4 regions of the Parabacteroides sp. AF19-14 genome follow, and region 3 is predicted to be linked to each of the others. Evidence: riboswitches for the same ligand, from Rfam matches in the RefSeq annotation. Region 3 holds a riboswitch; each other region holds the start of a gene.
The links. A riboswitch is a leader RNA that binds a small molecule or an ion and turns the genes downstream of it on or off. The one in region 3 is predicted to bind cobalamin.

Region 1: linked by a shared signal. The riboswitch ahead of DWX33_RS13615 (ABC transporter substrate-binding protein) and the one ahead of DWX33_RS08295 (TonB-dependent receptor) in region 3 are both predicted to bind cobalamin.
Region 2: linked by a shared signal. The riboswitch ahead of DWX33_RS07390 (porin family protein) and the one ahead of DWX33_RS08295 (TonB-dependent receptor) in region 3 are both predicted to bind cobalamin.
Region 4: linked by a shared signal. The riboswitch ahead of DWX33_RS00330 (sirohydrochlorin cobaltochelatase) and the one ahead of DWX33_RS08295 (TonB-dependent receptor) in region 3 are both predicted to bind cobalamin.

Annotation. Positions count from the first base shown of each region.
Region 1 covers NZ_QTMJ01000013.1:6,392-14,701, reverse strand. The annotation lists gene proS (proline--tRNA ligase) at 1-1,196, shown strand, start outside; gene DWX33_RS13630 (formate--tetrahydrofolate ligase) at 1,295-2,962, opposite strand; gene DWX33_RS13625 (hypothetical protein) at 3,356-3,868, shown strand; gene DWX33_RS13620 (precorrin-2 C(20)-methyltransferase) at 3,917-4,621, opposite strand; cobalamin riboswitch at 4,688-4,887, shown strand; gene DWX33_RS13615 (ABC transporter substrate-binding protein) at 4,950-6,113, shown strand; gene DWX33_RS13610 (iron ABC transporter permease) at 6,123-7,160, shown strand; gene DWX33_RS13605 (ABC transporter ATP-binding protein) at 7,162-8,175, shown strand.
Region 2 covers NZ_QTMJ01000005.1:222,054-230,363, reverse strand. The annotation lists gene gltX (glutamate--tRNA ligase) at 1-850, opposite strand, end outside; gene DWX33_RS07405 (HD family phosphohydrolase) at 946-2,985, shown strand; gene DWX33_RS07400 (low molecular weight protein-tyrosine-phosphatase) at 3,092-3,583, opposite strand; gene priA (primosomal protein N') at 3,643-6,105, opposite strand; gene DWX33_RS07390 (porin family protein) at 6,193-6,801, opposite strand; cobalamin riboswitch at 7,093-7,296, opposite strand; gene coaW (type II pantothenate kinase) at 7,316-8,170, opposite strand; gene scpA (methylmalonyl-CoA mutase) at 8,300-8,310, opposite strand, start outside.
Region 3 covers NZ_QTMJ01000006.1:129,141-137,450, reverse strand. The annotation lists gene nrdG (anaerobic ribonucleoside-triphosphate reductase activating protein) at 119-619, opposite strand; gene DWX33_RS08300 (anaerobic ribonucleoside triphosphate reductase) at 653-2,860, opposite strand; cobalamin riboswitch at 3,123-3,324, shown strand; gene DWX33_RS08295 (TonB-dependent receptor) at 3,373-5,556, shown strand; gene DWX33_RS08290 (sirohydrochlorin cobaltochelatase) at 5,590-6,519, shown strand; gene DWX33_RS08285 (sirohydrochlorin cobaltochelatase) at 6,593-7,690, opposite strand; gene DWX33_RS08280 (TonB-dependent siderophore receptor) at 7,713-8,310, opposite strand, start outside.
Region 4 covers NZ_QTMJ01000001.1:76,991-85,300, forward strand. The annotation lists gene DWX33_RS00320 (PepSY domain-containing protein) at 1-172, opposite strand, end outside; gene DWX33_RS00325 (TonB-dependent siderophore receptor) at 191-2,572, opposite strand; gene DWX33_RS00330 (sirohydrochlorin cobaltochelatase) at 2,720-3,637, opposite strand; cobalamin riboswitch at 3,765-3,962, opposite strand; gene aspT (aspartate-alanine antiporter) at 4,049-5,746, shown strand; gene DWX33_RS00340 (bifunctional aspartate transaminase/aspartate 4-decarboxylase) at 5,759-7,408, shown strand; gene DWX33_RS00345 (aconitate hydratase) at 7,679-8,310, shown strand, end outside.

The DNA.
Region 1 (8,310 bases), on a different contig from region 3:
CTCACTATCGTTTGAAGACAAATCATGACGGTACGGGGGTTGTCGTAGATCCGGCAGCTAAACTGGAAGAGGAATTGATCATTCGCCCGACTTCGGAGACCATTATATGGAATACATACCGTAACTGGATTCAGTCTTACCGTGACCTGCCTATCTTGTGCAACCAATGGGCGAACGTGATGCGCTGGGAGATGCGTACTCGCTTGTTCCTTCGTACGGCTGAGTTCTTGTGGCAGGAAGGCCATACCGCTCACGCTACTCGTGAAGAAGCGGAGATAGAAGCTAAGAAGATGCAAGATGTTTATGCGAACTTCGCAGAGAATTATATGGCAATGCCGGTAATAAAGGGCGTGAAGTCTGAGAGCGAGCGTTTCGCCGGTGCTTTGGATACCTATACGATCGAGGCGATGATGCAGGATGGAAAAGCTTTGCAGGCGGGAACTTCCCATTTCTTGGGGCAGAACTTCGGTAAGGCTTTCGACGTTACTTTCATCGACAAGAACGGTAAGAGCGACTATGCTTGGGCTACTTCTTGGGGTGTTTCCACACGTTTGATCGGAGCGTTGATTATGTCTCACTCTGATGATAACGGTTTGGTATTGCCTCCACATTTGGCTCCGATACAGGTTGTGATCGTACCGATCTACCGTAGCGCTGAGCAATTGACGCAGATCAGCGAGAAGGTCGCTGGTATCGTGGCTAAATTGAAAGCGTTAGGCATTTCCGTGAAATATGATGACGCTGATAACAAGAAGCCGGGCTGGAAGTTCGCTGAGTACGAGTTAAAAGGTGTTCCCGTGCGTTTGGCTATGGGTGGTCGTGATTTGGAGAATAATACGATCGAAGTAATGCGCCGTGATACTTTGGAGAAGGAGACGATCACTTGTGATGGCATTGAGGAATACGTGAAGAATCTGTTGGAGGAAATCCAAGCGAATATCTTCAAGAAAGCGTACGATCACCGTGAGGCTAACATCATAAACGTAGATACGTATGAGGAATTTAAGGAGAAGATCGAGGATGGTGTCTTCATCATGGCCCACTGGGATGGAACCCCGGAAACAGAAGAATTGATCAAGAACGAGACGAAAGCTACGATCCGCTGTATTCCTTTAGCTGGTGATAAGACTCCGGGTAAGTGTATGGTGACAGGTAAACCGTCGGCTTGCCGGGTACTGTTCGCCAGAGCTTATTGATCGCCCCCCGGTTTCGGGGCGAGAGTGGTTATAAAAAAGGTACGCCTTACTGAATGTGTGAGGCGTACCTTTTTTTATTTAAATTGTTTTACTGTCTATTAACTCAATCCCTCAATCATGCCATCCACGATATCGATCTTTCGGGCTTGCGGCTCTTTAGGGAGCCCCGGCATACGCATGATCTCGCCCATGACGACAACGATCATCTCGGCTCCGTTATTGATGATTACATCTCGTACTTTTAGTTCGAAATCCTTGGCGACCCCATAAGCTTTCGGATCGGAAGAGAATGAATATTGAGTCTTGGCGATGCAGATCGGATAATGGGAAATACCCAAGCTTTCGATCTGACGCAATTTTTTATCGGCCAAAGTCGTATAAACAATCGAAGAGGCTCCGTATATCTTCTGGGCCACTTTTTGTACCTTCGTACGGATCGGATCATTCAGATCATATGTATATTGTAAAGGAGCGGAAGGATGATTTTCGATCGTATCAACCACTAAGCGGGCAAGCTCCGTACCCCCTTCACCTCCTTCGGAGAAAACGTTATTCATGGCGAATCCAACCCCTTTTTCCTTGCAATGCTCAGCCACTAAAGCGATCTCCTCGTCCGTATCGGTAGCGAAACGGTTGAAAGTCACGATTACTTGCTGTCCGAAGCTCTTCATATTCTCAATGTGTTTATCTAAGTTAGCGAATCCGTTCTTTAATCCTTCGATATTCGGTTCCTTGATTTCTTTTTCAGGAACGCCACCATGAAGTTTTAAGCTCTGGGCAGTCGCTACGATGACTGTCAGTTTCGGTGAAAGCCCCGCTTTTCTACATTTGATATTAAAGAATTTCTCTGCGCCCAGATCAGCGCCGAAACCAGCCTCCGTAATCACATAATCTCCATAAGTAAGAGCCATTTGGGTGGCCAATATGGAATTACATCCATGGGCGATATTAGCGAAAGGACCTCCATGTACAAATGCGGGAGTATTCTCCGTTGTTTGTACTAGGTTCGGCAGTAATGCGTCTTTTAGCAATACGGTAATAGCTCCGGCTATGCCAAGATCATTTACCGTGAAAGGCTTATCTTCGTTTGTATAACCCAATAAAATATTTCCGACACGTCGTTTCAAATCCTCTATATCCGTAGCCAAGCAAAGGATCGCCATGATCTCTGAAGCGGGAGTGATGTCAAATCCGGTCTCGGTAGGGACACCGTTCGCCGAGCCGCCTAGACCCGATACGATGTTACGTAAGCTACGGTCGTTTACGTCAAGAACCCGTTTCCATTTGATCTCCTTCAATCCCTCGCAGGTGTTGCGAGTCTGATAAATATAGTTATCCAATAAAGCGGTAATCATATTGTGGGCGGAAGTAACCGCATGAAAATCCCCTGTAAAATGCAAGTTGATGTTTTCCATGGGAAGCACTTGGGCATATCCACCTCCGGCAGCACCACCTTTCATGCCGAAACACGGGCCAAGAGACGGCTCACGTAAAGCGACCACCGCTTTCTTCCCTATTTTATTCAGCCCTAAAGCCAGACCGATCGAAACCGTAGTCTTTCCGATTCCCGCTTTAGTGGGAGTGATAGCGGTCACTAAAATTAAATTATGCTGGTCCATTTGCTTTTTATCGATCAAATGGATAGGAACCTTGGCAATATACCTGCCATAATTTTGTACTTCCTCACGAGGGATACCTAACGTTGTCGCAACTTCCTTAATTTTACGCAAGTCTGTTTCTCTTGCTATCTCAATGTCCGATTTCATGTGCTTTATGTAAGTTTATATAGTTTGAACAAAGTAAATCTAATTTATTATAATAACAAAATGATACGGAACAAGGTTTTCCCCCTTTATGGAATAATAAGATTGTGTTATTTTGATATTTTTGTGCGAAGATGGCGATGATCTTGCTTTTTGTGATAGCTGTTAGGCTTGAAATTGAACTTTTTGTAAAGTGAACTTTGCAAAAATCATACGTTTTGCTTGTTGCACCCTTAAAGAATTATAAAATAGTCTTTAAAATTATTCATCTATGATAATTTGATTAATTTTGCGGTGTCACAACGATAAAAAGAAAGCTAAAATGGTTTGAGTGTGATAAATTGAAATAGATAAGAGATTAATAACATTAGCAATATAATATGTAAATTTAAGGTTATGTCAACAGTAAGATTTAGTCAGGTTACATTTGCTACTAAATCGTGGGTAGCAGAAGCATGGGAAAAGATGGTAGTGGAATTGTTTAGCGGCCGTGTCGTAGCGGAAGTCAAACAATTGGATGAAGTATGTGAATCAAAGTGGGAAGTAGAATTGAAGAAGCTTCAAAACGAGGTTCATTCTTTATGTCATCATGCGATCCATCAATTGCTCCCGATAGCCGGCTCTTATCAACAGGCATTACTGGATGACGTTGCCCAAGCCTATACGGTATACGCTCCGGAAGAAGCAGAGTCTATCTTCAACCGGGGAAACCAAGCGATCGAGGATATCAAAGGACATGTATCGGGTATTCGCTACAACGCTTGTAAAATGCGTGAGGCGAACCGTAAAGTAAGCGAGTTGGAAGATATGCACGCAAAAGCGATCATGTATCATAATTCAGTGAAACCTTATATGGATACACTTCGTTTCCATATCGATCAGCTTAAGCATATATTGCATGTAGCGTAATAAGATGGGCTGTCCGGGTTTGGTTACTCTCCGGGCAGCCTTCTTCTTTTAGCGAGGTTGGATAATCAGTAGGGAGAAATAGGGGAAATCCTTGGAATGTATAGTGGTGATATCAGTAGTATAATATTCTTTTCCTGTTCCTACATTCTCGAAATAATGAAAAACCGCCTTATCCGCATACTGCCGGATACAAGTATGAATAGCCTCTTGGCAACCCGGTAATTTCATGATGACGATGATCATTCCATTTTCTATTTTTGCCGAAAGTTCATCGAACGACGCAGTCCCGGGGATTACGTTAATTTGCTCCTCTTGTTTTACGATATGTATCCCGGCCAAGGCACCTGCCGCTATAAATGCCGGAATTCCTGCGATTCGATCGACCGGGATTCCTGCTTCCTCGAATTTATCGTATACATATTGTATAGATGAATAAAAACCAGCGTCTCCCTCGGCGACGATCACGATTTGTTTTCCTTTCAAATATTCAGCTTGGGCATCCAGAAACAATTCGTTATAAGCGTTTAACGCATCTGTCCGTTCCTTACTCATTGGCAAAATAAACGGATGGATCAAGGATTCGTCTACCTCAATAGCTTTCAATATATCCGTCGCCCGAGATATGATTCCATGCTTGCCTTGTGTAGCAGGACAATAGATAATATCAGCCTTTTGTAATGTTTTAAGCCCTTTCAGCGTAATTAATTCCGGATCACCGGGACCTAATGAGACGAAGTGAATAGGATGATTCATGTGTATCTGTTTTTATTTGAAACGCAAAAGTCCTTAAAATTGCGGATGTATACAAATATTCTTACTACTTTTGTCGCTGTAATAGGCTCCGCTTATCTCTTTTTCCGGGAGGCGGATTAAAAGGGAACCGGGTGAGAATCCCGGACAGACCACGCTGCTGTGAACTTCTAAACATTCGGACAATACCTTGGCCACTGGTTTCGTAATCGGGAAGGCGTCCAGAATGGAAGTAAGTCAGAAGACCTGCCGGTTCATAAATAAATGTTGCTGTCCCGTGGAGCAGGACGAGAGTAACTGTCAATGATCAACTGTCAATTAAACAAGGATTATGAATAAGTTTATAGCGGGTGGATGCTTGCTTTTATCGGTATTGACTTTATCATGTACTTCAGGTATCCGTGAAAAAGGAGAAATAGGGAAGACGGCTTCCGTAGAGCAATCCGCATTCTCGCAAGAGCAGGTTAAGCCTTTATACGCCCAAGGATTCAAGCTTACCTATGCGGATCAATATGTCTTGGCTGATATTCAAGATCCTCAAAACGAGGAAAGCACCACGTTTCATTATGCGTTCGTAAAAAGAGGTTCGAAACCCACGGGGATTCCCGTTGATTATACGATGATAGAGCTTCCTATCCGAAGCGTTATCTGTATGACTTCCCTGCAATTATCGAATTTTATTAAATTGGGTGCCTTGGATAAGGTCGTTGGGATTACCAGTACACGGCATTTGTTCAATAAAGAGATGAACGAACGCCTGAAAGAAGGTAAAACCGCAAAGATCGGTATAGAGGGAAATTTCGATAACGAGGTTATCATGAGTATGAATCCTGATTTGATCCTTGTATCGCCATTCAAGCGGGGAGGCTATGAGACGCTGAAAGACGTGGGTATCCCCTTGATTCCCCATTTGGGTTATAAGGAGACTACGCCATTGGGACAAGCTGAATGGATCAAGTTCATAGGCTTGTTGTTAGGGGTAGAGAAAGAGGGCAATGAGCGTTTTGCCGCCATTGAGAAGAGGTATAATGAATTAAAGGAACTTACGGCGGATGGCAAGGTTAAAAAACGTCCGATCGTTTTTAGTGGCGAGTTACGGGGTGGAAACTGGTATGCCGTAGGAGGAAAGAGTTTCTTGGCACAGCTTTTCAAGGATGCCGGCGCTGATTATTTCTTGAAAGACGATGAGCGATCCGGTGGTGTTACATTAGACTTCGAGACGGTCTATAACCAAGCGGACGATGCTGATTACTGGCGTATCGTGAATAGTTTCCCGGGAACGTTTAGCTATGAGGCATTGAAAGAGCAAGATCCTCGTTATGCGGATTTCCGTGCGTTCCGGGAGAAAGGGATTATCTATTGTAATATGAAGAACACGCCGTTTTATGAGAGTATGCCGACAGAACCGGAGATCGTCCTAGCGGATTTGCTTCATATCTTTCATCCGGATTTATTACCGGATCATGAGCCGGTCTATTATTCTCGACTTAAATAAGGAACACTGATGAGACATTCAAATACCCTATGGATGCTGGCGATTGTCACAGCTATTTTTGTTCTAATCTTTTTGAATTTGGTGTTGGGGTCAGTCTCTATTCCTCTTCAATCGGTTTGGCATATTATCTGGAATTCAGGAAATGAGCCTATTACATGGCAGAATATTATCTGGAAATCCCGGCTACCACAGGCATTGACGGCGTTGGTAGCGGGGGCCGGCTTATCTATCAGCGGCTTACAGATGCAAACCGTTTTCCGTAATCCATTGGCCGGACCTTCGGTCTTAGGTATCAGTTCGGGAGCGAGCATGGGTGTCGCTTTCGTGGTGTTGTTAAGCGGTAGTTTAGGGGGTGTTGCCTTGAGTAAACTTGGTTTTATGGGGGAGATCGCCTTATCGATAGCGGCCGTGATCGGTTCCTTATCCGTGATGGCGTTGATTGTATATGTTTCCCAAAAGGTAAAAGGAAATGTCACGTTGTTGATTATCGGTGTGATGATCGGTTACGTGGCGAACGCCGTGATCGGTGTACTTAAATTCTTTAGTGTCGAGGAGGATATCCGTGCATACGTGATTTGGGGATTGGGGAGTTTCGCTCGTGTATCCGGTAATCAGATGATGTTGTTCGTGATTCTTATGACCATCTTGATCCCTCTCTCGTTCCTGCTTATCAAAACCATGAACTTGATGCTTCTTGGGGATAGCTACGCACGCAATTTGGGACTTAATATCAAGCGGGCCCGTTTGCTGGTTATCACCTCGGCTGGGGTCCTTACGGCGATTGTCACGGCTTATTGCGGACCTATTATCTTCTTGGGGCTAGCCGTTCCGCATTTATGCCGGGCCATATTCCAGACTTCCGACCATCGGATTTTAATGCCTGCGGTCTTATTCGCCGGTGCGGCGTTGGCGTTGATCTGTAATTTGATCGCCCGTATGCCGGGGTTCGAGGGAGCGTTGCCTGTCAACTCGGTAACCGCTTTAGTAGGTGCTCCTGTAGTGGCTTCGGTATTATTTAGAAAACGTAAGAATGAATTGAACGAGTAAGATGAAACAAGATACGATTCATATTAACGGACTTTCGATCGGTTACCATTCTAAGAGTAGTACAAAGCTGGTAGCTAAAGGTATACACTCTACGATCTATAGTGGTGAATTAACCTGTTTGCTGGGTGCTAACGGGGTGGGGAAGTCTACTTTATTGCGCACGTTATCGGCTTTCCAACCTAAATTAGATGGAGAAATATTAGTTCTAGGAAAAGATATAGATACTTATTCCGATAAGGAATTGAGCACCACGATCGGTGTCGTATTGACCGATAAATGTGAGATCCGGAATATGTTGGTACGGGAATTGGTCGGAATGGGACGTAGCCCGTATACCGGTTTCTGGGGCAAGTTGAGCAAGGATGATAAGCGGATCGTGGACGAATCCATCGCCCTTGTCCGTATCGAGGAATTAGCCTCTCGCATGGTTCATACGTTATCGGATGGAGAACGCCAGAAAGTGATGATCGCTAAGGCGCTCGCTCAGGAGACTCCGGTTATTTATTTGGATGAGCCTACCGCATTCCTTGATTTCCCCAGCAAGGTGGAGATCATGCAATTGCTCCATCACCTGACCCGAAAAACGAATAAGACAATATTTATGTCCACTCACGATTTGGAGCTGGCTCTCCAGATATCGGATAAGATCTGGTTGATGGACAAAGCGAATGGTATCTCTACCGGTACTCCCGAGGATTTGGCGTTGAGTGGTCACCTAAGCAATTTCTTCGCCCGGAAAGGGATTGTTTTTGATAAGGATACCGGATTATTCCGTATAGACAATCAGTTCTCCCGGCAGGTTCGTCTTGTCGGGCATGGTCAGAAATATGCCATGGTGCGTAAAGCGCTCCAGCGAAACGGAATTTTGGCGAACTGGGAAGTGGAATCGAATATCTGGATTGAGACTGGCGACTTAAAGACCACCCGCTTTATCATCCATGAGACTTCCGGCGATACTTATACCACCCAAACAATAGAAGAATTACTTGCCTATTTTGATACTGAAAAATCATAACTATGAAATTTCCAATTCATAACTATGTTTTTCTTCATTCATAGTTATGAATTTTTTTCATTCAAATCCACTCTTTTAAAGTGAACTAACTTGCTATAGAGATGTAGTCCGCATACACGGTTCCCCCGTCAGGAA
Region 2 (8,310 bases), on a different contig from region 3:
CCGTCTTCGGATCGTGCCATTCCAAGGGGAATACAGGGAAGCCCAGACGATCGCCGTCACGCTTGCTCAACTTACCATTACCTTCCGGTTTCAACAGCAACGACAGGTGGGCGAAACTAGGCATCGTATCTTCCCAACCGAAGAAACGATATAATAATACGTGAAGCGGCGCGCTCGGCAACCACTCCTCACCACGGATCACATGGGTAACCTCCATTAAATGGTCGTCAACGATATTCGCCAAGTGGTAAGTAGGCAATTGGTCAGCCGATTTATATAATACTTTATCATCCAAGATAGAGGAGTTGATAACGACCTCGCCACGGATCAAGTCATTCACATGGATATCCTCATTCGGCTCGATCTTAGCACGAACCACATACTGATGACCGGACTCGATTAGGTTCTGAACCTCTTCAGGGGAAAGTGTCAACGAGTTGCGCATTAGCGAACGGGTAGAGGCGTCGTATTGGAAATTGGCGATCTCCTTCCGTTTCTCCTCCAACTCGGCAGGCGTATCGAACGCTATATAAGCATGGCCATCGTTCAGCAATTGATCGACATACTTCTTGTAGATCTCACGACGCTCGCTCTGGCGATACGGGCCGTAGTTGCCGCCGAAGCTCACGCCCTCGTCGAACTTGATACCTAGCCAAGTCAAGGCCTCGATGATATAGTCTTCCGCCCCGGGAACGAAGCGTTGGGAATCCGTATCCTCGATACGGAGAATCATATCACCGCCATTCTGTTTAGCGAATAAATAGTTGTATAAAGCCGTGCGGACACCTCCGATATGCAGCGCCCCCGTAGGACTAGGCGCAAAGCGTACTCTTACTTTTCTTTGAGTCATAATACTTACATTCTATAATAATGCGGCAAAAGTACGCCTTTTTTTCCGCTTAGTGAAGTTTTTTACGTATATTTCGGACGCTAAAAGGAATCTATATGAAACAAAAGAATTACAATATACCGACCGTGGTCTACTTCGTGGTGACCGCGTTACTTATCGCCTACTTCTTCCCCCGGGAGGGAAAATTCCGTTATCAGTTCTATGAAGGCAAGCCTTGGAGGTACGGATTGCTCACCGCCCCGAGCGATTTCCCGATCTACAAGACCGACGACGAGGTAAAAGCGGAGAAAGACAGCGTACTCCGTAAGTTCGAGCCTTATTACCGCATGAACCCCGGCATCCAGAAGGAAGAGGTCGAGAAACTGCGCACCAACTACAATAACGACAATAGCCTGCGAAGCAAAGTATCCCCCGCTTACATGCAGTACATCGAGAGCAGTCTAATTAACTTATACAAGAACGGTATCATCTCATCGCAGGATCTGGACGAGCTACGGAAAGAGGAATACTCACGTGTCAACCTCTTGGAGAACGCCGTCGCACAGCCCCGCTACGTGAGCGACTTCTTCACCGTGCGCACCGCCTACGAGTTCATTATCAACAACTGCCCGTCACGGCTGGACAAATCCATCCTGCAATCGTGTGACATCAATAACTACCTCACCGAGAACATATCCTATGCCGCTGACATGTCCGACAAGATCAAGGAGGATATGCTACAGGGCGTATCGATCGCCAACGGCATGGTACAAGCCGGAGAACGTATCGTAGACCGGGGCGAGATCATCGACAACCATACCTACAACGTGCTCCGTTCCCTAAAGGCCATACACGAGGCCAAGACCGGGGGCACGCAGACGCAAGGCATCATATTGGCCGGACAATTCGTGCTCGTCTTCGGGCTAATGTTCTGTTTCTGGCTCTACCTATGGTCTTTCCGCTTGAAGATATTCCACAACCGGAAGAACGTACTATTCTTGATCCTCTGCATATTCGTGAGTTGCATCCTTACGGAACTATGTGTTACCTACGCATTATTCAACGTATATATATTGCCGTTCGCCATCGTACCGATCGTAGTACGTACCTTCTTCGATTCCCGGACGGCGCTTTTCACGCACCTTATCATCGTGCTGATCTGCTCGTTGATGGTACCTTTCCCGCATGAGTTCCTGTTGCTACAAACCATAGCGGGCATGGTCGTGACGTTCAGCCTGAGAAACCTGAGCGAACGTTCGCAACTGATCCGGTGCGCATTCTTCATCTTCCTCTCGTACGCCATCTGCTACATGAGCCTCACGTTGTTCCAAGAGGCGAACCTGAATAAGATCAACTGGATGATGATGCTCTATTTCGGCATCAACTTCATCCTCGTCATGTTCACCTACGTATTGGTATATATGCTGGAGAAGACGTTCGGCTACGTATCGGACATCACCTTGGTGGAACTGTCCAACATCAACAACCCGATCTTGAAAAAGCTTAGCGAGACTTGCCCGGGCACGTTCCAGCACTCCTTGCAGGTATCCATCCTCGCTTCCGAGGCGGCCGCCAAGATCGGCGCCAACGCCCAACTGGTACGTACCGGCGCCCTTTATCACGACATCGGGAAGATGAGCAACCCCGTCTTCTTCACCGAGAACCAATCGAGCGTGAACCCGCATAACCAGTTATCGTTCGACCAAAGCGCGCAGATCATCATCAGCCACGTCACCGAGGGCGTGAAGATCGCCGAGAAGGCCCTGTTACCCAAGGCGGTTATCAGCTTCATCCGTACGCACCACGGGCGTGGCAAGGCGAAGTATTTTTACAACTCTTTCAAGAACCAATACCCGGACAAGCCGATTAACGACGAGCTATTCACCTACCCCGGCCCGAATCCCTTCTCGAAGGAGACCGCCGTACTGATGATGGCCGATTCCGTGGAAGCCGCCTCCCGCAGCTTGAAGGAACATACCGAAGAGAGTATCAGCGCCTTGGTGAACAAGATCATCGACGGGCAGATCGCCGACGGCTTGCTAAAGAGCGCTCCGCTGACCTTCAAGGACGTGGAGACCATAAAGAGCGTATTCGTAGACAAACTGAAAACCATGTTCCATACCCGAATCAGCTATCCGGACTTGAAAAAACAATAATTATCAAGCAGATAGGCATACAGCCATCGGCACAGAACCATAATGCCTATTGTAAGGTTCTTATAATCGCAGTTATAAGCATCTTACAATGGGCATTCTAGCAACCTTACGATGGGCATCGTAATAATCGGCAATATTCCAACAACCCGGCGCAAGCGTCTTCCAATAGATCCAAGACCAGCTCGAAGCCCTCGGCACCGCTATAATAAGGATCCGGGACGTGATCGTACAACTTATTCCGGGAGAACTCGGTCATCCGATGTATCTTAGCGACGGATTCCAGATCGGGAGCCATCCGTTTCAAATCCGTTATATTTTGGTCGTCCATGCCGATAATCAAATCGAAGTCATGGAAGTCCCACTGACGTACCGGACGGGAGATCGAATCCAACGAATATCCCCTGCGAGCCGCATGCGCCCGCATCCTTGAATCTGCCCGGTCTCCCTCATGATAGCCGGTGATCCCGGCGGAATCGATCTCGATCCGAGCTTCCAGCCCCGCATCCTTCACCAACTTCTTCATTACCGCCTCCGCCGAAGGGGAACGGCATATATTTCCCAAACACACAAACAACAACCGTATCTTTTCCTCCTTCATCCCTAAGCTCCTTTCCTTTAATTTTCAATTTTCAATTCTCAATTCTCCATTTTCAATTCTCAAGCCGGGTCCACATCATAATGAACCAACAACTGCTTAAATAGCGCATATCCCTGCATCTCCGCATGAATCCCCTCCAATATCTCACGAAGCGGAGCGATCCCGGCGGATATCTCGATCTTCAAGACGATCTTCTTGATATGAAGCGTCTGTACCCGAGTGATAGGCGGCGTAACCGGCCCCAACACCCGCTCACCCAAACGAGCACGAAGTTTCTCGGCGTATAAAGCAGACATTTCCTGCAAAGCCTCCTCATTCCGACTTCGAAGGATCAAGACGATCAAACGGTAGTAAGGCGGGTAACGGAACATACTACGCTCGCTCAATTGCAAGCTCACCATTTCCTTATAAGCAAAATGCTGCACCATACGGATCAAAGGATGCTCCGGCTGAGTAGTCTGCAAGATCACCGTACCCCGCTTATCCCGTCGTCCGGCACGTCCGCTAACCTGTACCATCAATTGATAAGCCCGCTCGTGCGCCCGGAAGTCAGGGAAATTCATCAGGCTATCGGCACTCAGGATTCCGACCACGCTGACATTCCCGAAATCCAATCCCTTCGACAACATCTGGGTACCAATCAAGATTTGTGTCTTCCCCTTCTCGAAATCCGAGATGATCCGCTCGTAAGCCGTGCGGGTACGGGCCGTATCGAAATCCAGCCGCTCCACCTTCGCCGCTGGGAATTGCCCAGCGATCTCCTCCTCTACCTTCTCCGTACCGAAGCCTTGCATCTTGAACTCCGTCCCCTTACACTCGGGACATACCTGCGGCAAGCGGTAGGTATAACCGCAATAATGGCAAACCAGCTGATTATGCGCCTTGTGGTAGGTAAGGCTAACGTCGCAATTCACGCAACGAGGCACCCACCCGCACCCTCGGCACTCGATCATCGGGGCGAATCCCCGGCGGTTCTGGAATAGGATCGCCTGCTCGCCCCGGGATAGGGCCTCCCGCACCTTCTCCACCAACAGAGGGGAGAAAAGGGTATCTTTCATGATCTTCTTGCGCTTTAGCTCCTTCACGTCCACCGTAATAATCTCCGGCATCAAGCAATCACCGTAGCGGGTAGATAACTCAACCAGACCGTATTTCCCCGCCGTAGCGTTGAAATAAGAATCGATGGAGGGAGTGGCGGAACCCAATAAGGTCTTACCGCCGTGCATACCCGCCAAGACGATGGCAGCGTTACGGGCATGGTAACGGGGTGCCGGGTCCTGCTGCTTATACGTATTCTCATGCTCCTCGTCCACGATAATCAAGCCCAAGTCCTTAAACGGAAGGAAGAGGGACGAACGGACCCCCAATACCAGCATAGGCTCGTCGTTATGCAATAGCTTATTCCAAACTTCCACCCGCTCGTTATCCGAGAACTTAGAGTGGTAGACCAATAGCTTATCCCCGAATAATTTCGCCAGCCGTTCCGTGATCTGGGTCGTGATAGCGATCTCCGGCAACATATATAAAACCTGCCGCCCCAGCCGCAAGACCTCATGGATCAAACGGACGTATATCTCGGTCTTACCACTGGAAGTCACGCCATGAAGCAAGCAGACCTCCTTCGTCTTGAAAGCCTCATGGATCTCTCCATAGGCTTTCTCTTGCGCCGGACTGAGCGGATTCGGCTCTTGCAAGCGGCAGACAGATACTTGCAAACGACCCACCTCTTTCTCGTAACTCTCCAAGATACCCCGTTTCAGCAGCCCCTCCAATACCGCAGAGGTATAACCACTGCGTTCCAATAGCTCTTTCTTGGAAAGCTCCTTCGATAAAGCGGGATTCAAGGTATGGCTTAAATCCAAGAAGCTGACCAGCAGAAGCTCTTGCTTCTTCGCTCGTTTCAAATCCTCGAACACCGCCTGTAATTTCGTCTCATCCCGGTAAGCCTCGGCCAAACGGATAAACGCCTGTGTCTTGGGAACGAATCCTCGCTTTAGCTCCTCGCTCACCTCGACCGCCCCTTTCACCATCAAGGAAGAGACGATCGGGACAACATTTCGAAGACCGGTCTTCTTCTCCAACTCCGAGATCGTCAATTTCAAAACCCCGCTAAAAGCATCCAGTACCGCTTGCTCGTTCGGGCGCAAGGGGGCGGTGGCCTCGAAATCCTCATTATAAGTAACCGCCGTCTCGCTTTCCAACTTTAAGCCGGAAGGCAAGGCCGCCTTATACACGTCGCCCAGCTTACATATATAATAAGAAGATATCCATTTCCAGAAACGGAGTTGCGGACGGCGGAGCACCGGCGTGGCATCCAGCAAAGCGTAGATCTCCTTCGTCTCAAAATCGGATACCGGTTCCCGGTCGTGTACCTCCATGACGATAGCCGTATAATATCGTTTCTTCCCGAAATGCACGATCACCCGGCAACCGGGAGTCACGGCTCTCTCCAGATCTTCGGGTATCCGATAGGTATAGCTATTCTCCAAAGGAAGGGGAAGTATGACGTCCGCGTATTTCATTCAAACAGGTGTTTCATTACGAGCCCAAAAATAACAAAAAAGGCCGGACTTCTAAAGCCCAGCCTCTCTCATTTTATTTTCACCTATTTAGAACAAGATCGCTGCCGTGATAGACCATCCACGGTTCTTTCCGGCACCGTCGGAGAGGTTCACCTTCTCAATGCTATAGTTATCAGTCAGTCCCAGACCATAATTGAAACCCACCTGCAAGTGACTGATCAGTTCCACGCCGGCACCGAAGTTAAGACCTGCGCTGAAATTCTTCGCCTTCACCTGATCCGCTACGGAACCCGGGATATCCCAAAATTTATCACCGCCTACACGGAAACCGATATACGGACCGGCTGCCAAATACGTCTTGACGATCGGTAAACCGAATTTCCATTTCAAGTTGACCGGAACATCGATATAATCCGTCTTCATCGAAGTCTTAACCCCGCCAGCCGAGGTCGTCTCCAAACCTTTTTGCGAATACAACACCGCCGCATCGATCCCGACACCCACCAACGGTAAGGTCGTCTCGATCATCGGACCCACTTGGAAGCCGGTTACGTTATCCGCTTTCAACACGTCCGAGTTGAAATGAACAGACGATATATTCACACCTCCCTTGATACCGAATTTAAGCTGAGCGTTCGCCGGAAGCGCCATCAACGCTAGCAAGGCAACCATAACAAGTCCCACAATTTTCTTCATATTCATACTTCTTTTGTTAATTACTCGTTGCAAATAAACGCACTTTTCTAATAATAAACAAATATTCTCTATAGAGTGTTCACGGAATACCCCAGTCCTTTAAACGCAAAGAAAGCATGCATCTTACACACGGAGCTCATCCCGTCGGTCAGATTCATGCTTCTTTCCCTAATTATTATGGCAAAATAATTATCCGAAACCATGAGACGACTTGATAAGAAAACCTTGGATAAAGAATAGTAAAAACCGGATACGGTTCTTGCGTTCTCTTCCGGCCTTTCCTCGAAGCCGTCGAAAATATACACGCCTTGCAGGTCTTCTGACTTACTTCCGGTCTTAAGCGCCTTCCCATTCACTTGAATGAACAGTGGCAACAGTATTGCTCAACCCGTTTATGAAGCTTACAGCAGCGGGACTGTCCGGGATTCTCACCCGATTCCCTTTTAATCCCTATCCGGCGATTGCCGAAAGGGAACAAAGCATGTAGCAAAGATACATAAAGTTTTGATGTAGCCTAACACTTTCCACAAAAAATATCCTTATATTCCCGGTTCCTGATATAGCATAAAGCCGCCCCGATAGCCGTGCGATATTCGGCATACTCCGGTATCTTGAAATGGACATCGCACATCTCCTCCAGACGGGGGAAAATATCCGGGCATTGTGGCAAGCGAGTCAGGTTACCGATCAATACGATATTCTTGATATCGCCATTTAACGAGGCGAAAACAGCTCCTTGTCCGATGGTCTGCAAGACCATATGAACGATACCGAGAGCGATATCCTCAACCTTAGCGTTCGCGTCCGCTTTTCCGAAAATAGAGGCTGTCACGTCCAGCGGCAGGCCGGGTAGCGGATGCGGCGTAATATCCCGGATATGCAAGTCGATATCATTCAAGGAACCGTGCTCGGCCAAAGACGCTATTTGGTGAAAGTCATGCGTTTTCAATAATAGCTTAGACAAGCCGAGGATTGTTCCGCCACCGATACCCAATCCCCCGATATGCTCGATCGTGGAGCCTTGTACCTTGACAAAGGAGGTACCCGTTCCCATGCTGACCACCAATAGACTGTCCAGTCCCGTATTATATTGCGCCCCTAGCCCATTCGCAAGGAACTCATCCGTCTTCGCGGTTGGTAAGCCATATAAAGGTTGATCGATATAGGCGCTACCTACACCCGTCAAGATCACTTTCTCTATATTCGAGAGCGAGATGTTATTATCATAAATATACTTACCGAAGGCTCCGAATAAAGAGGTTACCGGATCGGTAGCTTTCACGAACATCGGGTTCTTGATCTTCTTATCCTCCACGCCGACGATCTTGGTCGTGCTACCTCCCACATCTATACCTATAACGATTCCCATGATTCTTTCCCTTTTTAATTGAATAATCGCTACAAAAGTACATAAACCCGCATACAATACTAAAAAAGGCCGGACAAAATCAATTGTCCAGCCTCTCTTTATTTAAAAACCGTAAGGTCTAAACTCTATTTATTCGCCTA
Region 3 (8,310 bases):
ACAGACCACGTTGAAAATTGAGGAATAGATGCTGATGTAATTCTCTTTATATATAAGAGAACGGATGTTTATTTCTTGTTCCGTACAAGATTTTATGCATGTGTGTGCCTTAAAAGCCTTAAATAAAAGGATCGTACTTGTATTTTACGATTTCCTTTTTATTTAAAGAAGCTTGCACGTCAATTAACCGTTGGTTGCTGCTTCCCCGGAATAAAAGGCTCTCATCCCGAAGGGTTTGTTTGTAGCGGCCATCTACCAATACGTCGATATAGGATAATAAGGCGGCTTGTGCCGGGTTCTTTATCAGGTCCTCGAATTTATATCCCGTGTAGCACCAGATCGTCTTTTGGCTTTTTTCCTTGATCGCCTTGGCTACCTCGGTGAAACCTTCCGGCTGGAACATGGGATCTCCACCACTGAAGGTGACGTTGGCGAACTCGTCAGCCAGCACTTTCTCCACGATCTCTTCCGTTCTTACTTTCTTCCCTTTATGGATATCCCATGATTCGGGGTTGTGGCAACCCGGGCATTTGTTCGGGCAACCCGCCGCATAGATGGCGGTCCGGAATCCCGGACCGTCTACGGTGGTATCTTCGATGATATCTATGATAGACAACATGGTAATTGAAAATTGACAATTGACAATTGAAAATTAGTTGTGGGTGATGCGGTCGTTCAGCTCGGATAGCTTGGCGTTGTTCCAACGGTCGGTGGTTCCTACCAAGTAACCGGTGATGCGTTGAAGTTTGTCCAAGTGTTTGCTGCCGCATTTCGGGCAGGCTTCCAGATTCGGGGTGGAGTTCTCGTAGCCACAATCCAGACAACGGTTACGATTATGGTTTACGGAACCGTATCCGATATTGTATTTATCCATCATATCCACGACACGCATGATCGCTTCGGGGTTATGGGTAGCGTCGCCATCCATCTCTACGTAAAAGATATGGCCGCCACGAGTCAAATCATGATAAGGAGCTTCCACTTCGGCTTTATGACGGGCACTGCACTTATAATATACCGGGACGTGATTAGAGTTCGTATAATAATCCCGATCCGTGATACCCGGAAGCGATCCGAACTTCTTACGATCTTTTCCCGTGAACTTGCCGGACAAGCCTTCTGCCGGAGTTGCCAGTACGCTATAATTGTGTTGGTATTGCTCAGAGAATTGGTTGGCACGATCCCGGATATACGTAACGATCCTTATGCCTAAGGCTTGCGAATCCTCATCTTCGCCATGATGCTTACCGGTAAGGGCCACCAGACATTCGGCCAGTCCGATAAAGCCGATACCCAAGGTGCCTTGGTTGATAACGGAGGCAATCGAATCGTTAGGCTTCAATTTTTCCGAGCCTAACCACAAGGAAGACATCAACAACGGGAATTGCTTCGCGTAAGCGGTTTTCTGGAACTCCATACGCTCATGCAACTGACGAGCCGTAAGTTCCAGCATATGATCCAGTTTAGCGAAAAATAGGGCGATACGCTCTTCCTTGTTCTCCACCTGCATGCACTCGATAGCCAATCGCACGATATTGATCGTCGAGAAAGAGAGATTACCTCGTCCGATAGAAGTCTTCGGTCCGAAACGATTCTCGAATACACGAGTACGGCATCCCATGGTCGCTACCTCGTGGATATAGCGCTGAGGATCGTCCGCTTTCCAATCCTCGCTTTGGTTGAAGGTCGCGTCGAGATTCAAGAAGTTCGGGAAGAAACGACGGGCGGTGACCTTGCAGGCCAATTGGTAAAGATCGTAGTTGCGGTCTTCCGGCAGATAGCTTACGCCTCGTTTCTTTTTCCATATCTGGATCGGGAAGATAGCGGTCTCGCCGTTACCTACGCCTCTGTAAGTACTTTTTAATAACTCCCGGATGATGCAACGACCTTCCGCCGAGGTGTCGGTTCCATAATTGATGGAGCTGAATACCACTTGGTTGCCTCCACGGGAATGGATCGTGTTCATATTATGGATAAAAGCCTCCATCGATTGGTGTACACGGCTTACCGTGCGGTTGATGGCATGTTGTATGACGCGTCTATCACCGCTTAATCCATCCAAGGTCTGTGTCTGGTAATCGTCGATAGGCTTATTATATAAGTGGGAGAAATCCTGTCCGTATAAATCCTCTAAGGTCTTTACTTCCTCGATAAAGCTATTACGTACGTAAGGAGCTAGGTAGAAGTCGAACGCCGGTATCGCCTGTCCGCCATGCATCTCGTTTTGGGCGGTCTCTAGAGAGATACAGCCAAGGATACTAGCGGTTTCGATTCGTTTAGCCGGACGTGATTCGCCATGACCGGCGGAGAACCCGTATTTCAAGATGCGATCCAACGGGTGTTGTACGCAGGTCAAGCTTTTAGTCGGATAATAATCTTTATCATGAATATGGAGATAGTTGTTTGATACGGCTTCCTTGACCTCTTCGCTCAATAAATAGTCATCGACAAACGGCTTGGTGGTCTCGCTGGAGAATTTCATCATCATGCCGGCGGGTGTATCGGCGTTCATATTCGCGTTCTCACGGGTGATGTCGTTGGATTTGATATTGATAATCTCCAAGAACATATCCCGTGTTTTCGCCTTGCGGGCTACGCTTCGCTGATTTCGGTAAGCGATATATTTCTGCGCTACGTCCTTCCGGCTACTGGCCATCAATTCCAGTTCCACGGCATCTTGAATCGCCTCTACGGTCATTTGAGGTTCTCCCTTGAATGAGATATGATCTGTGATCTGGCGAATCAGTTGCATATCTTCTCCCTTGTCTGTATGCAACATGGCTTTACGGATAGCGGTTACTATCTTCTCCTCGTTGAAGCCAACGATACGCCCGTCCCGTTTAACAACTGTCTGTATCATGATGTCGATTAATTTGTGATTGATTATGCGTGCAAAGGTATCTTATTACTCCATATGATTTTCTTTTTGGAAAACTTTTTGCTGATTAAATTATGTTAAGGTGTTAATTTGTAGTGCGTTGTAAAAAGTTTTGGAAAACTTTGCGTCTTGTATGATTGCTTTTGTTTTCCTTTTTGGCGATGTGGTGTGTTATAAGCTTCTCTTTGTAAAGCTTTTAAAGAACATAAGCCGGGATATATTTTTGTTTATATAAAATAATTCATACTTTTGCCCCCGTTTTGGTGATGACGTAAAACCATCCGGTTTCGTCATAAAGAGGGAATCCGGTGTGAATCCGGAGCAGTGCCCGCTACTGTAAGCTTTTGTAAAGTAGAAAACATTTCTCATACCACTGTCTGTAAAAGACGGGAAGGTCGTTTTCTACGAGGTAAGTCAGGAAACCTGCCAAGCGTTTTTATTGCTGTTTTTCTCGGGGTCAGGAAAGCGGAAATATACATAATAACAAATCGTTTATGAAAAGAAAGTGTTTGTGCGCGGCTTTAGCTGTAAGTTGTGCGATAAACGTATCATTTGCGCAGGTACGTTTACAGGGTAAGGTCGTGGATGAAAGTAATGAACCAATTCCGGGTGCGAATATCCGCGTGTCGGAATCCTTGAATGGTACAACCACGGATGCCAGCGGAAAATTTGAGCTGAACCTTCCCGATGGTAGACATCGTATTCGTGTGACTTACCTTGGCTATGAGCAAGGCGTGTATCAAACGGATCACTCGGAAAAAGATGTCGTTATTAAGCTGAAAGAAAAGTATGTGAATATCGATCAAGTGGTGGTAACCGGTACCGGTTCGCATCGCCGCATGAGTAATTCCCCTATTCCCGTGAAAGTGCTTACGGGAAAAGACTTGAAAGAGGCGAGCGTAACCAATTTCCAAGATGCGATGACCAAGCTGAATCCGAGTATCGTATTTATGGAAAACGGACAGGGGGCTACGATGAATATGAACGGATTGACAGAGAAATACGTGGTTATCTTGGAAAACGGTAAGCGTTTGGCCGGCGATGATACCTATTCCCGTATCGATATGTCTAACGTAAAGCGGGTAGAGATCTTGAACGGGGCCGCTTCCGCTTTGTATGGTAGCGACGCGATCGCCGGCGTTATCAATATCATCACGGATGATTCCCGCAATAAGGTGAACGTGACGAGCAATAGCCGTTATGGTAGCAAGAACCAATTCTTGCAGTCGGTCAACGCGGACGTGAATGTAGGGAAGTTCGGTTCATATACTTCTTATCAATATCAACGGGCCGATGGTTGGCAATTAAATCCCTATACGGAGAGTAAAGGCGAGTTGGTTCCTACCAATAAGCAAGCTTCCGAGGGATTTCACCGGAACGTGATCAACCAACGTTTCACATACGACGCTACGGATCGTTTGTCTTTTTATGTGCGTGGCACTTTCTTCGGACGTTCCAGCGATCGTCCGATGCCGATGGATAAAGTGAATACGACCAACTATGATATGAGAAAAGAGACGTTCACTTATGGGGCGGGCGCTCAGTACATGATTAATAAGAACTCTTATTTGAACGCTGATTATCTGTCGGACAATCATAGTACGTATAAGGATTTCTTTGATGGAAAGAAAAGCGGAGAGAGTGATATGACGAAACGGATTCATTACCATAACTTGAATGTCAAGGGAATCTTTCGTTTGGGCAAATATAATAAGCTTTCGGCTGGTGCGGAGTTCATTAAAGAGTTACTGAGCAGTGAGACGGATAACATAACGGGTAAAAGTATGTACACGACTGCGCTTTATGCTCAAGACGAGATCAATATCAATGAGCATTTCCAAGCGTACGCGGGTTTGCGCTATATTTACCATGAGAATTTTAAGAGTTATGCGACTCCTAACGTGGCTTTGCTGTATAAGGTAGGCGGTTTTAATTTCCGCGGATCGTATGCGGCTGGTTTCCGTACACCTGAATTGAAAGAGCTGTATACGGAATCGGAGAAGAAAGCGTCCGGAGCGACTCGCCTTACGATCGGTAATCCGGATCTGGACCCGGAGAAGAGCGACAACTTTACGTTGAGCGCTGAATATACGATGCGGTATTTCTCTTTGTCCGTATCCGCTTTTATGAATAACGTGCGTAGCATGATTAACTATAAGATGTTGGATACGGCGGAACGGGATGCTTATAACACCGCCCATGGTACGGACTATGATGAGATACAGATGCGTGCGAATATCGATAAAGCGAAGATCAAAGGTATTAACGTAACCTTCAATAGTTATCTGGGAGCGGGCTTTACCTTGAATGGTGGCTATAGTTTCATGGATGGAAAGAACGTATACGAGGATGAACCTTTGGATAAGACCGTTAAGCATAGTGGTACGGTAGCGGCTATGTGGTCTCATACTTGGAATAAGTATAAGCTGAACGTGAATTTTAACGGACGTATCCAAGGGGAACGTTATTCTACTTCTTATGGATACGCACCGAAATATTCCTTGTGGAATCTCAATACGAGCCATACGTTTAGAGCCGGCGATTTCTTGTTGGAACCGGGAGTAGGTATCGAGAACCTTTTTGATTATGTAGATGATCGTCCCTTTAATTACAATTACGCTACATTGACCCCGGGCCGTACCTATTACGTCAGCCTTCTGGTCCGTTTCAAGCAGTAAACTGTCACATGTCAACTATTAACTAATATAATAATGTATAGGGGATTTTTACGATCCATGTTTGTTTGTTCACTCCTGCTTGGGCTCGCCTGTTCATTATGGGCGAAACCCGGGCGGGAGTTTTACGCTTCCGATATCCGGGAGAGCATGGAAAAGGGAGATAAGTTAGCGATCTTGATGGTACATTTCGGGAGTGCTTACCCGGAAGCTCGTACCCAAGTACTCGATGTGATGAACAAGCGTGTCAAGGAGGCTTTCCCAGACGTGGAAGTCCGGCAGGCTTATAGCGCCCGTAGCGTAGTGAGTCGGTTGAGGGCGCAAGGTGTTTGGGTTCAGTTGCCGGCGGACGCCTTGGTGGAGTTGCGTGATCAAGGGTTTACCCATGTAATTATCCAACCGACTATCATTATAGAGGGTGTGGAGATGGAAGCGATCCGCAAAGAGGCGGAACAGCGAAAAGGTTTGTTTAAGGATTTGCGTGTAGGTAATCCCTTGTTATATGATGATACCGATTATGAGGCGGTGATGAAAGCGGTTTCCTCACCTTCTGGAGTGACTAAAAATGGGGCTAAGTTATTGGTGGCGCACGGAACTTATCATGCCAGTAACTCGGCTTACGCGAAATTGGGGTATATGTTCCAGACCAAAGGAATGAAAGATTATTATACCGGAACCCGTGAGGGTTTCCCTACGATCGAGGATGTAGGTGAGCAAATGCGCCAAGCCGGTCATAAGCGTGTGCAGTTGATTCCTTTTATGTTCGTACTGATTCGAGGTACGGAAAATACGGTTACGGATTTCTGGCAGAAAGGGCTACGTCAACAGGGTTTCGATGTGGATATTTATTTAAAGCCTCTAGGTGAGAATCCGGCGATCCGGTCTTTATTTATCGATCACATCCGTTTCGCCATGAAATATAAACGGGCGACGATTTTTGATCGAAAGAAATTATATACACACTGAACAATTGAAAATTGAGAATTGAAAATTAGTGAGTACTTACTGAACCAATTTTCAATTCTCAATTCTCAATTATTTACTGGTAGTCTTCTCCGGTTTCCCAAGCCTCCGCATCATTATATAATGCTTTTAGATGGTTCACCCAGATCTGACGAACAGCGTCGTAATCGCCTAAGCCTATGATCTTACAGTTCTCTAAACTTCCGTTATGGCTTTCTTTCGTGTCAATCTTGAAGCCCATCTTCAAAAGTTTTAGTCTCCAGCAAGCGTCGGCGTTAGGAGCGGCAGCGCTGAAATCATCACCCTCCTCGATACCCCAAAGGTCATTATGCGCATGGTCTCCGGCAATAGACATGAACGGAGCTAAGGAGATCGTGATCTCTTCCGGTTTTAAGTTATGATCCTCGCAGTATTTGGTAAGTTTGGAATAGACACATTCCTCATTAGGTTCGCCTTCTTCCGGCCAGAACAACATATCTCCGTAATCAACGGTACCTACGAATACATTTTTGTTAGCGGCCAAGGCTTGCATAGCCTCTTCTGTTTCCGTGTATTTCGTATTTGCGTTATAGTTTTTATCCGGGTTACCATGTCCCATTAATAAAAGGATGTTCTTGTTATCAGCCAATTTATCACTGTAGTGGCTGTATAGGACTTTCGCTACGGCTTCCACATCCTCTTTGTCGTACACCAAACAAGGGCTTTTTACGACTTGAACACTCGGGAAAGACTCGATCATGAATTTCTTCTTCACGTCCGTATTCATCAAGCTTAGGTATTCCTCACCCGGGATGATGTGTAAGGACTGTACCGCTACCTTCTTGTAACCGGCATTTCCTAGAGCTTGTAACCAAAGATCCGGTTGATAACGTGCGATACCGGTCTCTGCCTCTACACGATTCACGCAAGTACGGGAGGTAAATGACAAATAGATGTCCGCGTCGGGAAATGCGTTCTGGAAATCGGCCAATGTTGCGTCGTAAGTCTTGATAGACTCTTTGAATGTGCTACCGAATGTACACAACAAGATCGCCGTGTCATGTTTCTTACTTGCCTTTACGACTTCTTCCGCCGGGTTTGCGGTATTGTCGTCGTCTCCATCATCACAGGAGGTAAAAACTGCGCTTGAGGCAAATAGACTCGCCGCAAGCAAAAGGTACTTAAATTTGTTCATCGCATTTAACTTTTAAGATTGTTTATAGTTTATGTTTATTCTGAAATTTCACGATAAAGGAGGCGTACCAAGTCCGTCCGGGAGACGTAGTTCCACGATGGCGTCCGAACGGGGTACGATCCACATAATCGAAGATATTATCGATACCGACATTGATATCTAGGTTCCATTTTTTCTTTTTCAATACGTTATGACGGGTATTCAATCGCCATAGCTGATAACTTTTTCCATCACCGTCCGTGATATAAAAGCGGGTGGATTGGTACCGGCCGAACAAGGTGACATCCAATTTATACTTTTTCCACGCATGGTTCCATGCTAGTTTCCAATTGGCATTATGGAATGAGGTTCCGTTGATCGGGGTGTAGAGCATATAATTCGGGTCGGTCGGATCATCCGTATATTGCGCTTTGGCATCCGTATAGCTATAGCCTCCACCAATAGCCAAGGAAGATAGGATTTGATAGGTGAGCGATATATCTCCTCCGAAAGAGCGGGCTTTGGATAAGTTCTTGTGTTGCATGCTGGCCTCGATCTCATCCAATCGGTCTTCGGCGCTTGTCGGGACCTCGGTCAGGGCGATCATGTTCTTGATACGGTTGTAGAATCCTGTTACCGTG
Region 4 (8,310 bases), on a different contig from region 3:
GATTCTCCAGAGAGAGAATATCCATCTTCGCCCGTTTATCGGCCCGGTCCGCTCGCGGGAACGTATGGTAGATCATTACCAATCCCGATAGGAACCAAACGAGAAACAGGATACTGAACGCCGTGCCCAGTATCCTGTGTATAAATAGCGTGATCTTTGTCAATAGATTCATGAGCGTATGTTCTATATATTATAATGTATAGGAGATAGCCACTTGGAAATTACGAGGCATGCTTGGCACCATCTGTTGTCCGAGCGCTTGGTTATAATAATTGTTGTCAAACAAGTTATTCAAGTTGAATGTAAGGTGAATATTGTTGTTCAACAAATAAGACATACCGAAATCGGTTACCCAATACGGATCGAACCAAGAGTTGTTAGATGTATTACGGTATACTTTACCGGTATAACTGCTACTCAAGTGAAATTCCAGATTCTTCAAGACACCCCGAGGGATGGTATAACTGCCGTATGCGTAGAAAGTCTGGTTCGGTACGTTGCTCTGCCAGTTTCCTTCTTGGCTATTCAATTGTTGCTTTGTCTCATCCGGGTTATTGCCATAGATAGCCTCGATCAATTCCGGATCCTTTATTTCTTTCATCTCCCGGATCTTGGAGTCGTTCAATCCATAACCGATCGTCAGCGCTAAGGTGCTTACCGGAGAAAGAGTGACATCAAAATCAAAACCCTTGGAATCTTGTACACCCACCTGTCCGATTACGCTCTTCGTGGTAGTCTCGCCGTTTACCTCCACTTGATAGTTGTTGGTCAACGTAGCCGTACTGTTCATCTTCCGGATATAGAACAAGCTGGCATTGGCGCTTAATATATTGTTCAATTGATATTTAAGCCCCACCTCGGCTTGGTATCCTTTCTCCGGCTTAAATACTTCCTCATTGCGAGCAGGCTCGAAACGATTTCCATCACCTCCTACATAAATGACGTTATCTTGATAGAACGTACGGATCGGCTTGAAGAAAGAGGCGAAAGACGCATAAATGGATGTATTCGGATGGGGCAGATAGACCGCTCCGAAACGATAAGTCAACGCCTTATTCTTTATCATATTGAAGCTTGAATGCTCCTCATACTCACGTCGTCCGGTAGGAGTTGTAGCGCTGGCGGACATATAACGGAAAAAGTCGTAACGTAGAGCGGCTAATACCTTCCATTGCTCGTTGAACTCAACCATATCTTGAAGATAAAGGCTGTTGGAATAATGATGCGTAACCGTCGCTTTCGAGAATTTACTGGTCATATATCCCATGCTATGCGGATCATAAACGGATACATGCGAATAAAGGCCGGGACCCTGAACATCATCCCCTAAATTATAGCCCGAATAGCTGGTACGATTCAAGGCGACGAAAGAGTAACCTCCCATATACGTATGCTTTATCTCACCCGTCTTGAATTTACCGCTCAACTCGAGCGTATTGGCGACAGTCTTGGAGATATGGGAGAAGCGAAGCGGGAAAGAAAGATATACGCTGTCCAAACAGATATATTTTTTCTGGCCGTTTTTCATATAATAATGATCATAGATCGGATCATCACTTTCGAGATAGTCGAGGGCTTCCGTCCCAAAATAGTTGATATCGTCGTTATTGTAAGAAAGGCGATCTGTTAGTTTCGCACCGTTCCAAAAAGTATGTGTGTACTGCGTCGATATGTTCCAAGCGTGATTCTTCATAAAGTCGGACTCGTTATTGTAGCGAGCCTCACGGTCAAGTCCCGGTAGCATATCATTTTTATGGAGATATAACTGTCCTGTTTGCGCATTATATACATCATTTGCCATTAAATCGGGAAGACCAATCTCCGTTCCATAGAAGTCGCGGTTAAAACCTCCACGAACATCTAATAGGTCACGTTCCGTCATTTTAGCTTGCAATGCCAGATAACCGGAAAAGCGACGGTTGCCATTATCACGCCAGCCCTCTTGATCGGAAAAGTTGACATTGGCGTAATAATTGACCGGACCGACCAATTTACCGCCCATGCCAAGCGTCGCCTCTTTATTCTCGTAACTACCGTAGGCCAATCGGGCGTTAACGCTCTGTTTCTCTGACGGGGATTTACGAACGATATTCAAGGTTCCACCTACGGCTGAATGTCCGTAAAGTACAGAAGCCGGTCCCTTTAATAATTCAATAGACTCGATACAGGATAGATCGGGTACGGGATAAGAGTTGTTTATTGCCGAACGTTCATCGCGGATACCGTCTATCATCATGATAGAATGATCGAAACCACGGATCGACAATTGTTGAAATGCGCCATAAGATGTTTGGAATCGTACGCCCGGCATAAAGCGTACCGCATCTTGGATATTACGGATACCTCTCAACTCCAAACTACTCGCCGTAATGCTATTAATTGAAATAGGAAGATATTTCATAGGTACGTCCAACTTCGTGATTTGTGGACGTGGCTTGCGTGCGGCGGTCGCTACGACTTCTTGAATATTGAATGTCGTATCGGCGAAATTCGTGTACTCATTCTTGTGTTGTGCCTGCATCGTACTGATACATAAGGCTGTCAACGGTAAGATTGTCAAAACTCTTTTCATATATTTAGCATTATAACTGTTTATTGTATGCATGTGAAATCCCTTTCGAAAGAAATTCCATTTTCCTTCGAATGAAAATTTAGTTTCTTTCGGAAGGAATTACTTTTTCTTCCGAAAGGAATAAAAAACATTGTGTAGTGAACTTTTTTAGTCCTTCTCTACCGCATAAGCTTTCTTCTTATCAACGATATCGATCATCTTATGTTTAGCCATGAAACGGGCATGTTCGATGAAGATCTTCTGGATATCCGGATTCTGTCCCAGACCTTCCATAAATACGCTTACCTCGTAGCCTTTCTTTTCCAATTCCTCTTTCCAATCACCGGCGATATCGTTTTTCGCATGGTCTCCGGCAACAAACATAAATGGCATCAACAAGACTTTCTTCGTTCCATTGGCCTTTACTTGGGCTACCATCGTATCAAAAGTAGGATAGCCCTCGATGGTTCCTACGGAATAATCCTTGAATCCCTTCTCCTTCAACATATAATCCAACATAGCATATTGGGCCGTCGCCGGTGTATAAGTGCCATGGCCTACCAATAAAGTAGCGCCTTCTTTCGCCCCATTTTTTATGATAGCGGCGATTACCGCCTCATAATCCTCCGGTGTATACAATAAAGGATTACCGATACGAATCTCCTTGAAAGAAGATTTCATGGTGGCAACATCCTTACGTAAGGATTCCATCTCGATACCTTCGATTATATTCGTGGATTGGATCAAGACATGTGTATAACCATCAGTCTTTAATTTTTCCAAGGCCTCGATCGGGTTCAGTTTCTCTACGCCACGAGCTTTTAAGCGGCGCATTACAATGCGAGAAGTCCATGCCTCACGCAACTCAACATCTTTGAAAGCTTCTTTCGCTTTTTGATTGATCGCGTCGATTGTCAAGGCACGGGTATCATCATGGGTTGTTCCAAAATGTACCATCAATAAAGCGGCCTTATCGCCCGGTTGTAAAGAGGCGAATAAATCGGATGCTACAAAATTCTCGCCATCGTGCGCACGACAAACTAGGCTGATGACCAGCAAGAAGAAAGATAGTAAGTGTTTCCTCATCATATGAATATATTAATAATTAGATTACATATCAATCCCACGGAGACAACGTATTATTACGTCTCCAACATCTTTTAGATATAGGTGATATTTCTATCCTCTTAATTACTCCTGACCCCGGGAGGAATTAATCATTACTTCGCTTGGCAGGTTTCCTGACTGGCTCGGAAAGCAACCTTCCCATCTTTCTTAAGACAGTGGCATAGCAGAACGCTTTCCTTTTCAAGAGCTTCACAGTAGCGGGCACTGTTCCGGATTCTAACCGGATTCCCTTTTATAGAGTTGTCGGTAGACAAACTCTATCACCTAAGCGGTCGCAAATTTATATAAATAATCCCGAAAAGTAACAACATCTTTCAAAGAATCCCTGTTCCAATAGCATCTTTTTTGTTTAACATCAAATAAATAGATATGGAATGGATAACTAATTTACTTCAACATTATCCGGAGCTAGCTGTTTTCATAACCTTAGCTCTCGGTTTCTGGATTGGCAAGTTTAAGATAAAGAAGTTCACGCTGGGAACGGTTACCAGCGTATTATTGGTCGGTGTATTGATCGGGCAATTAAAAATCGATATAAGCGGACCGTTAAAGTCCGTCTTTTTCTTGATGTTCCTCTTCGCTGTAGGATATAGCGTTGGGCCACAGTTCTTCCGGGGATTGAAAAAGGAAGGTCTTCCTCAAATGCTTTTCGCCGCCGTCATGTGTATATTTTGTTTGATCGCTCCTTTTTTGTTAGCGAAACTTATGGGATATAACGCAGGCGAGGCCGCAGGATTATTGGCGGGCTCCCAGACGATGTCGGCAGTATTAGGAGTTGCCGAAGATACGATCGGACAGATGAATATTAGCGATACGGATAAAAGTGCTATGGTAAATGTAATGCCCGTGGCCTATGCGGTAACTTATATTTTCGGTACGGCAGGATCCGCATGGTTAGTGAGTGATATCGGGCCACGTCTTTTAGGAGGACTCGACTACGTGAAAAAAGCGTGTAAAGAGCTAGAGGCTAAAATGGGAAATAACGACGAGAGCGAGCAACCGGGCTTTATGCCTGCCGCCCGTCCGGTAACTTTCCGGGCCTATAAGATTAGTAATGAATGGTTCAAGGATGGCAAAAGCGTAAAGCAGTTGGAGGTGTATTTAGACCAATTGGGACGGCATTTGTTCGTGGAGCGTGTCCGTATTAATAATGTAGTAACCGATGTTAAACCGGATTTGGTTTTACATACCGGAAATGAGGTTGTCCTAAGCGGTCGCCGGGAATTCGTGATCGGAGAGGAGAACTGGATTGGCGACGAGGTCAATGACATTGAATTGCTCGATTTTCCGGCAGAGACGTTACCCGTACTAGTGATCCATAAGGAATACGTGGGGAAAAAGATCTGCTATTTACGCAATCAATCGTTCATGCATGGTGTTAGCATCAAGTCCGTAAGGCGTGCGGGTATCAATATCCCGGTCTTGGCCGCTACGGTGATAGATTCCGGTGATATGCTGGAATTGGTAGGCATGAAATCAGAGGTAAATAAAGCGGCGACGGCTTTAGGATATCCCGATCGCCCAACCAATCAGACCGATTTGATTTTCGTGGGTATCGGTATTTTCTTAGGGGGAATTTTAGGTTCGCTCGCGATTCATTTCGGGGGTGTCCCGATTAGCCTAAGTACGAGTGGAGGTGCTTTGATAGCCGGGCTCGTCTTTGGATGGCTTCGTTCTAAGCATCCGACCTTCGGGCGTATTCCGGAGCCTTCCGTCTGGATATTAAATAATTTGGGATTGAATATGTTTATCGCCGTAGTCGGTATCACGGCGGGTCCCAGTTTCGTGACCGGATTGAAGGAAGTCGGTATAAGTTTATTTATTATCGGTGCTTTAGCGACATCTATCCCGCTTATCATCGGTATTCTGATGGGACGTTACGTTTTTAAGTTCCACCCGGCTATTACTTTAGGTTGTACGGCGGGTTCACGTACGACAACTGCCGCATTAGGAGCGGTGGAAGATGCCGTAGGAAGTGAGACTCCAGCCTTAGGCTATACCGTTACCTATGCGGTGGGTAATACTTTATTAATCATCTGGGGTGTCGTTATTGTGCTAATCATGTAATATATATAATGTATGGACAAGAAGAAAATACATGTCACGAGAGAATATGAGAAAAAGATGTCGGAGATTAGCCCTTTCGAGCTAAAGAACATCTTGATAGAGTTAGCGGATGAGAGCGCTCGTAAAAGTACGCACATCATGCTGAACGCAGGAAGGGGAAATCCAAACTGGATCAGTACGGTTCCACGGGAGGCATTCTTCCTATTAGGGCAGTTCGCCTTGGAGGAATGCCAGCGGGAAACCGAATTGGCAGATGAGATGGCCGGAGCCGCAGGGGTTCCCAACCGCAAAAGGATCGCGTCTCGCTTCGTACAGTTTCTAAAGAAACATGCGCAATCTCCCGGCGCTACTTTATTGAAGGGTACCTATGAATATCTGGTCACGGAAAAAGGTGTAGATGAGAATGAGCTTGTATATGAATGGGCGGAAGGTGTCATTGGTGATCAATATCCGGTTCCCGATCGTATCTTGAAATATACGGAAATGCTCGTGCGGGATTATTTAGACCAAGAATTATGTGATAACCAGCCCCCTGAGGGAATATTCGACCTTTTCGCTACCGAGGGCGGAACTGCCGCCATGTGTTATATCTTCGATTCCTTGCAACAGAATTTCTTGTTGAATAAGGGAGACAAGATCGTTCTCTTCGCTCCGGTATTCACTCCTTATATAGAGATTCCGGAACAGGCTCGTTATCTTTTTAATGTCATAGAGATAAAAGCCTTGAAGATGACAAAAGACGGCTATCACACGTGGCAATATCAAGAAAAAGATTTAGATGTCCTGAAAGATCCTAGCGTGAAAGCCGCTTTCATAACAAACCCGAGCAACCCGCCTTCATACGGATTGACAAAAGCATTGATGAATAGGATCGTTGAGATCGTACGGAACGACAATCCCAACCTCATGATTATTACGGATGATGTGTATGCGACATTTATTCCGCATTTTCGCTCGATGATGGCCGAATTACCAAAGAATACGTTATGTGTCTACTCTTTCTCCAAATATTTCGGGGCAACCGGATGGAGATTGGCGGTAATCGCTTTACATCAAGATAATATTTACGACCGGATGATCCGTGAATTGCCAAGAGATAAACAGGAGCTTCTAAAAAAACGATATAGCAGTCTATCCTTACATCCCGAGGATATCCGCTTTATTGATCGTATGGTAGCCGATAGCCGTCAAGTAGCCTTGAATCATACGGCCGGTCTTTCCTTGCCACAGCAAACACAAATGTCTCTGTTTGCGTCTTTCGCTCTATTAGATGCGGAAAATACCTATAAGAAAAGGATGCAGGATATGATCCACGAGCGTTTACACACATTGTGGGAAAGCACCGGATTCACCTTATTAGACGACCCTTTGCGTGCGGGATATTATAGTGAGATCGATATGCTTGTCTGGGCTAAGAAATTCTATGGGGATGATTTCGTGGAATATCTAAAAAAGAATTACGAACCTCTGGATGTCGTTTTCCGTCTGGCACAGGAAACTTCCTTGGTTTTACTGAACGGAGGAGGTTTTGATGCTCCCGAGTGGTCTATCCGCACATCTTTAGCCAACCTTAAACGGGAAGATTATGTCCGGATCGGAGAGGGTATCGCATCTATTTTGCATAGTTATGCCCAAAGATGGAAAGAAAGTCTCGATAAGTAGAAAAAACAGCTCCAAGGCTTGAACAAAACGGGCTAATGGTACGTTTTATTAATAAACGTGCGATTAGCCCGTTTTTCTAAGTTATCCGGGAGATTATAAATAACCTCTATAACCTCATAGAAATTATCGAACAAATTGTATTTCATTATATTATATATTTGTTGATAATAAAAACAAAGACTCATTGGCAGATGTCTTATTTATTACATTTTAGCTGGTTATAGATAAATATATTTGCGAAAAGGCTTACAATAAAAAACGAATATGAATATGGTGTACGACATTGACATGCTTAGAAATTTCTATGCAAATTTCCCCAGAAGAGTGGACACAGCCCGCGAACGTATCGGTGGTCGCCCGATGACCTTGGCCGAGAAAATCTTATATGCGCATCTATACGATGAAAGCTCGACTCGCCTTTTCAAAAGAGGTGAGGATTATGTGAATTTCCGTCCCGACCGTGTGGCTATGCAAGATGCCACCGCTCAGATGGCGCTTTTACAATTCATGAACGCCGGAAAAGAAAAATCCGCAGTACCGGCTACCGTGCATTGCGACCATTTGATCCAAGCGAATATGGGAGCCAAGACGGATATCGATACGGCTACCAAAAGCAATAGCGAGGTCTATGATTTCTTGAAATCGGTCTCCGATAAATATGGAATCGGTTTTTGGAAACCCGGAGCAGGCATTATCCATCAAGTGGTATTGGAAAATTATGCGTTTCCCGGCGGTATGATGGTAGGAACTGATTCACATACCCCGAATGCCGGAGGACTTGGAATGGTCGCTATCGGAGTAGGAGGAGCCGACGCCGTGGATGTCATGACCGGAATGGAATGGGAACTGAAGATGCCGAAACTAATTGGTGTTAAGTTAACTGGTAGTTTGAATGGTTGGGC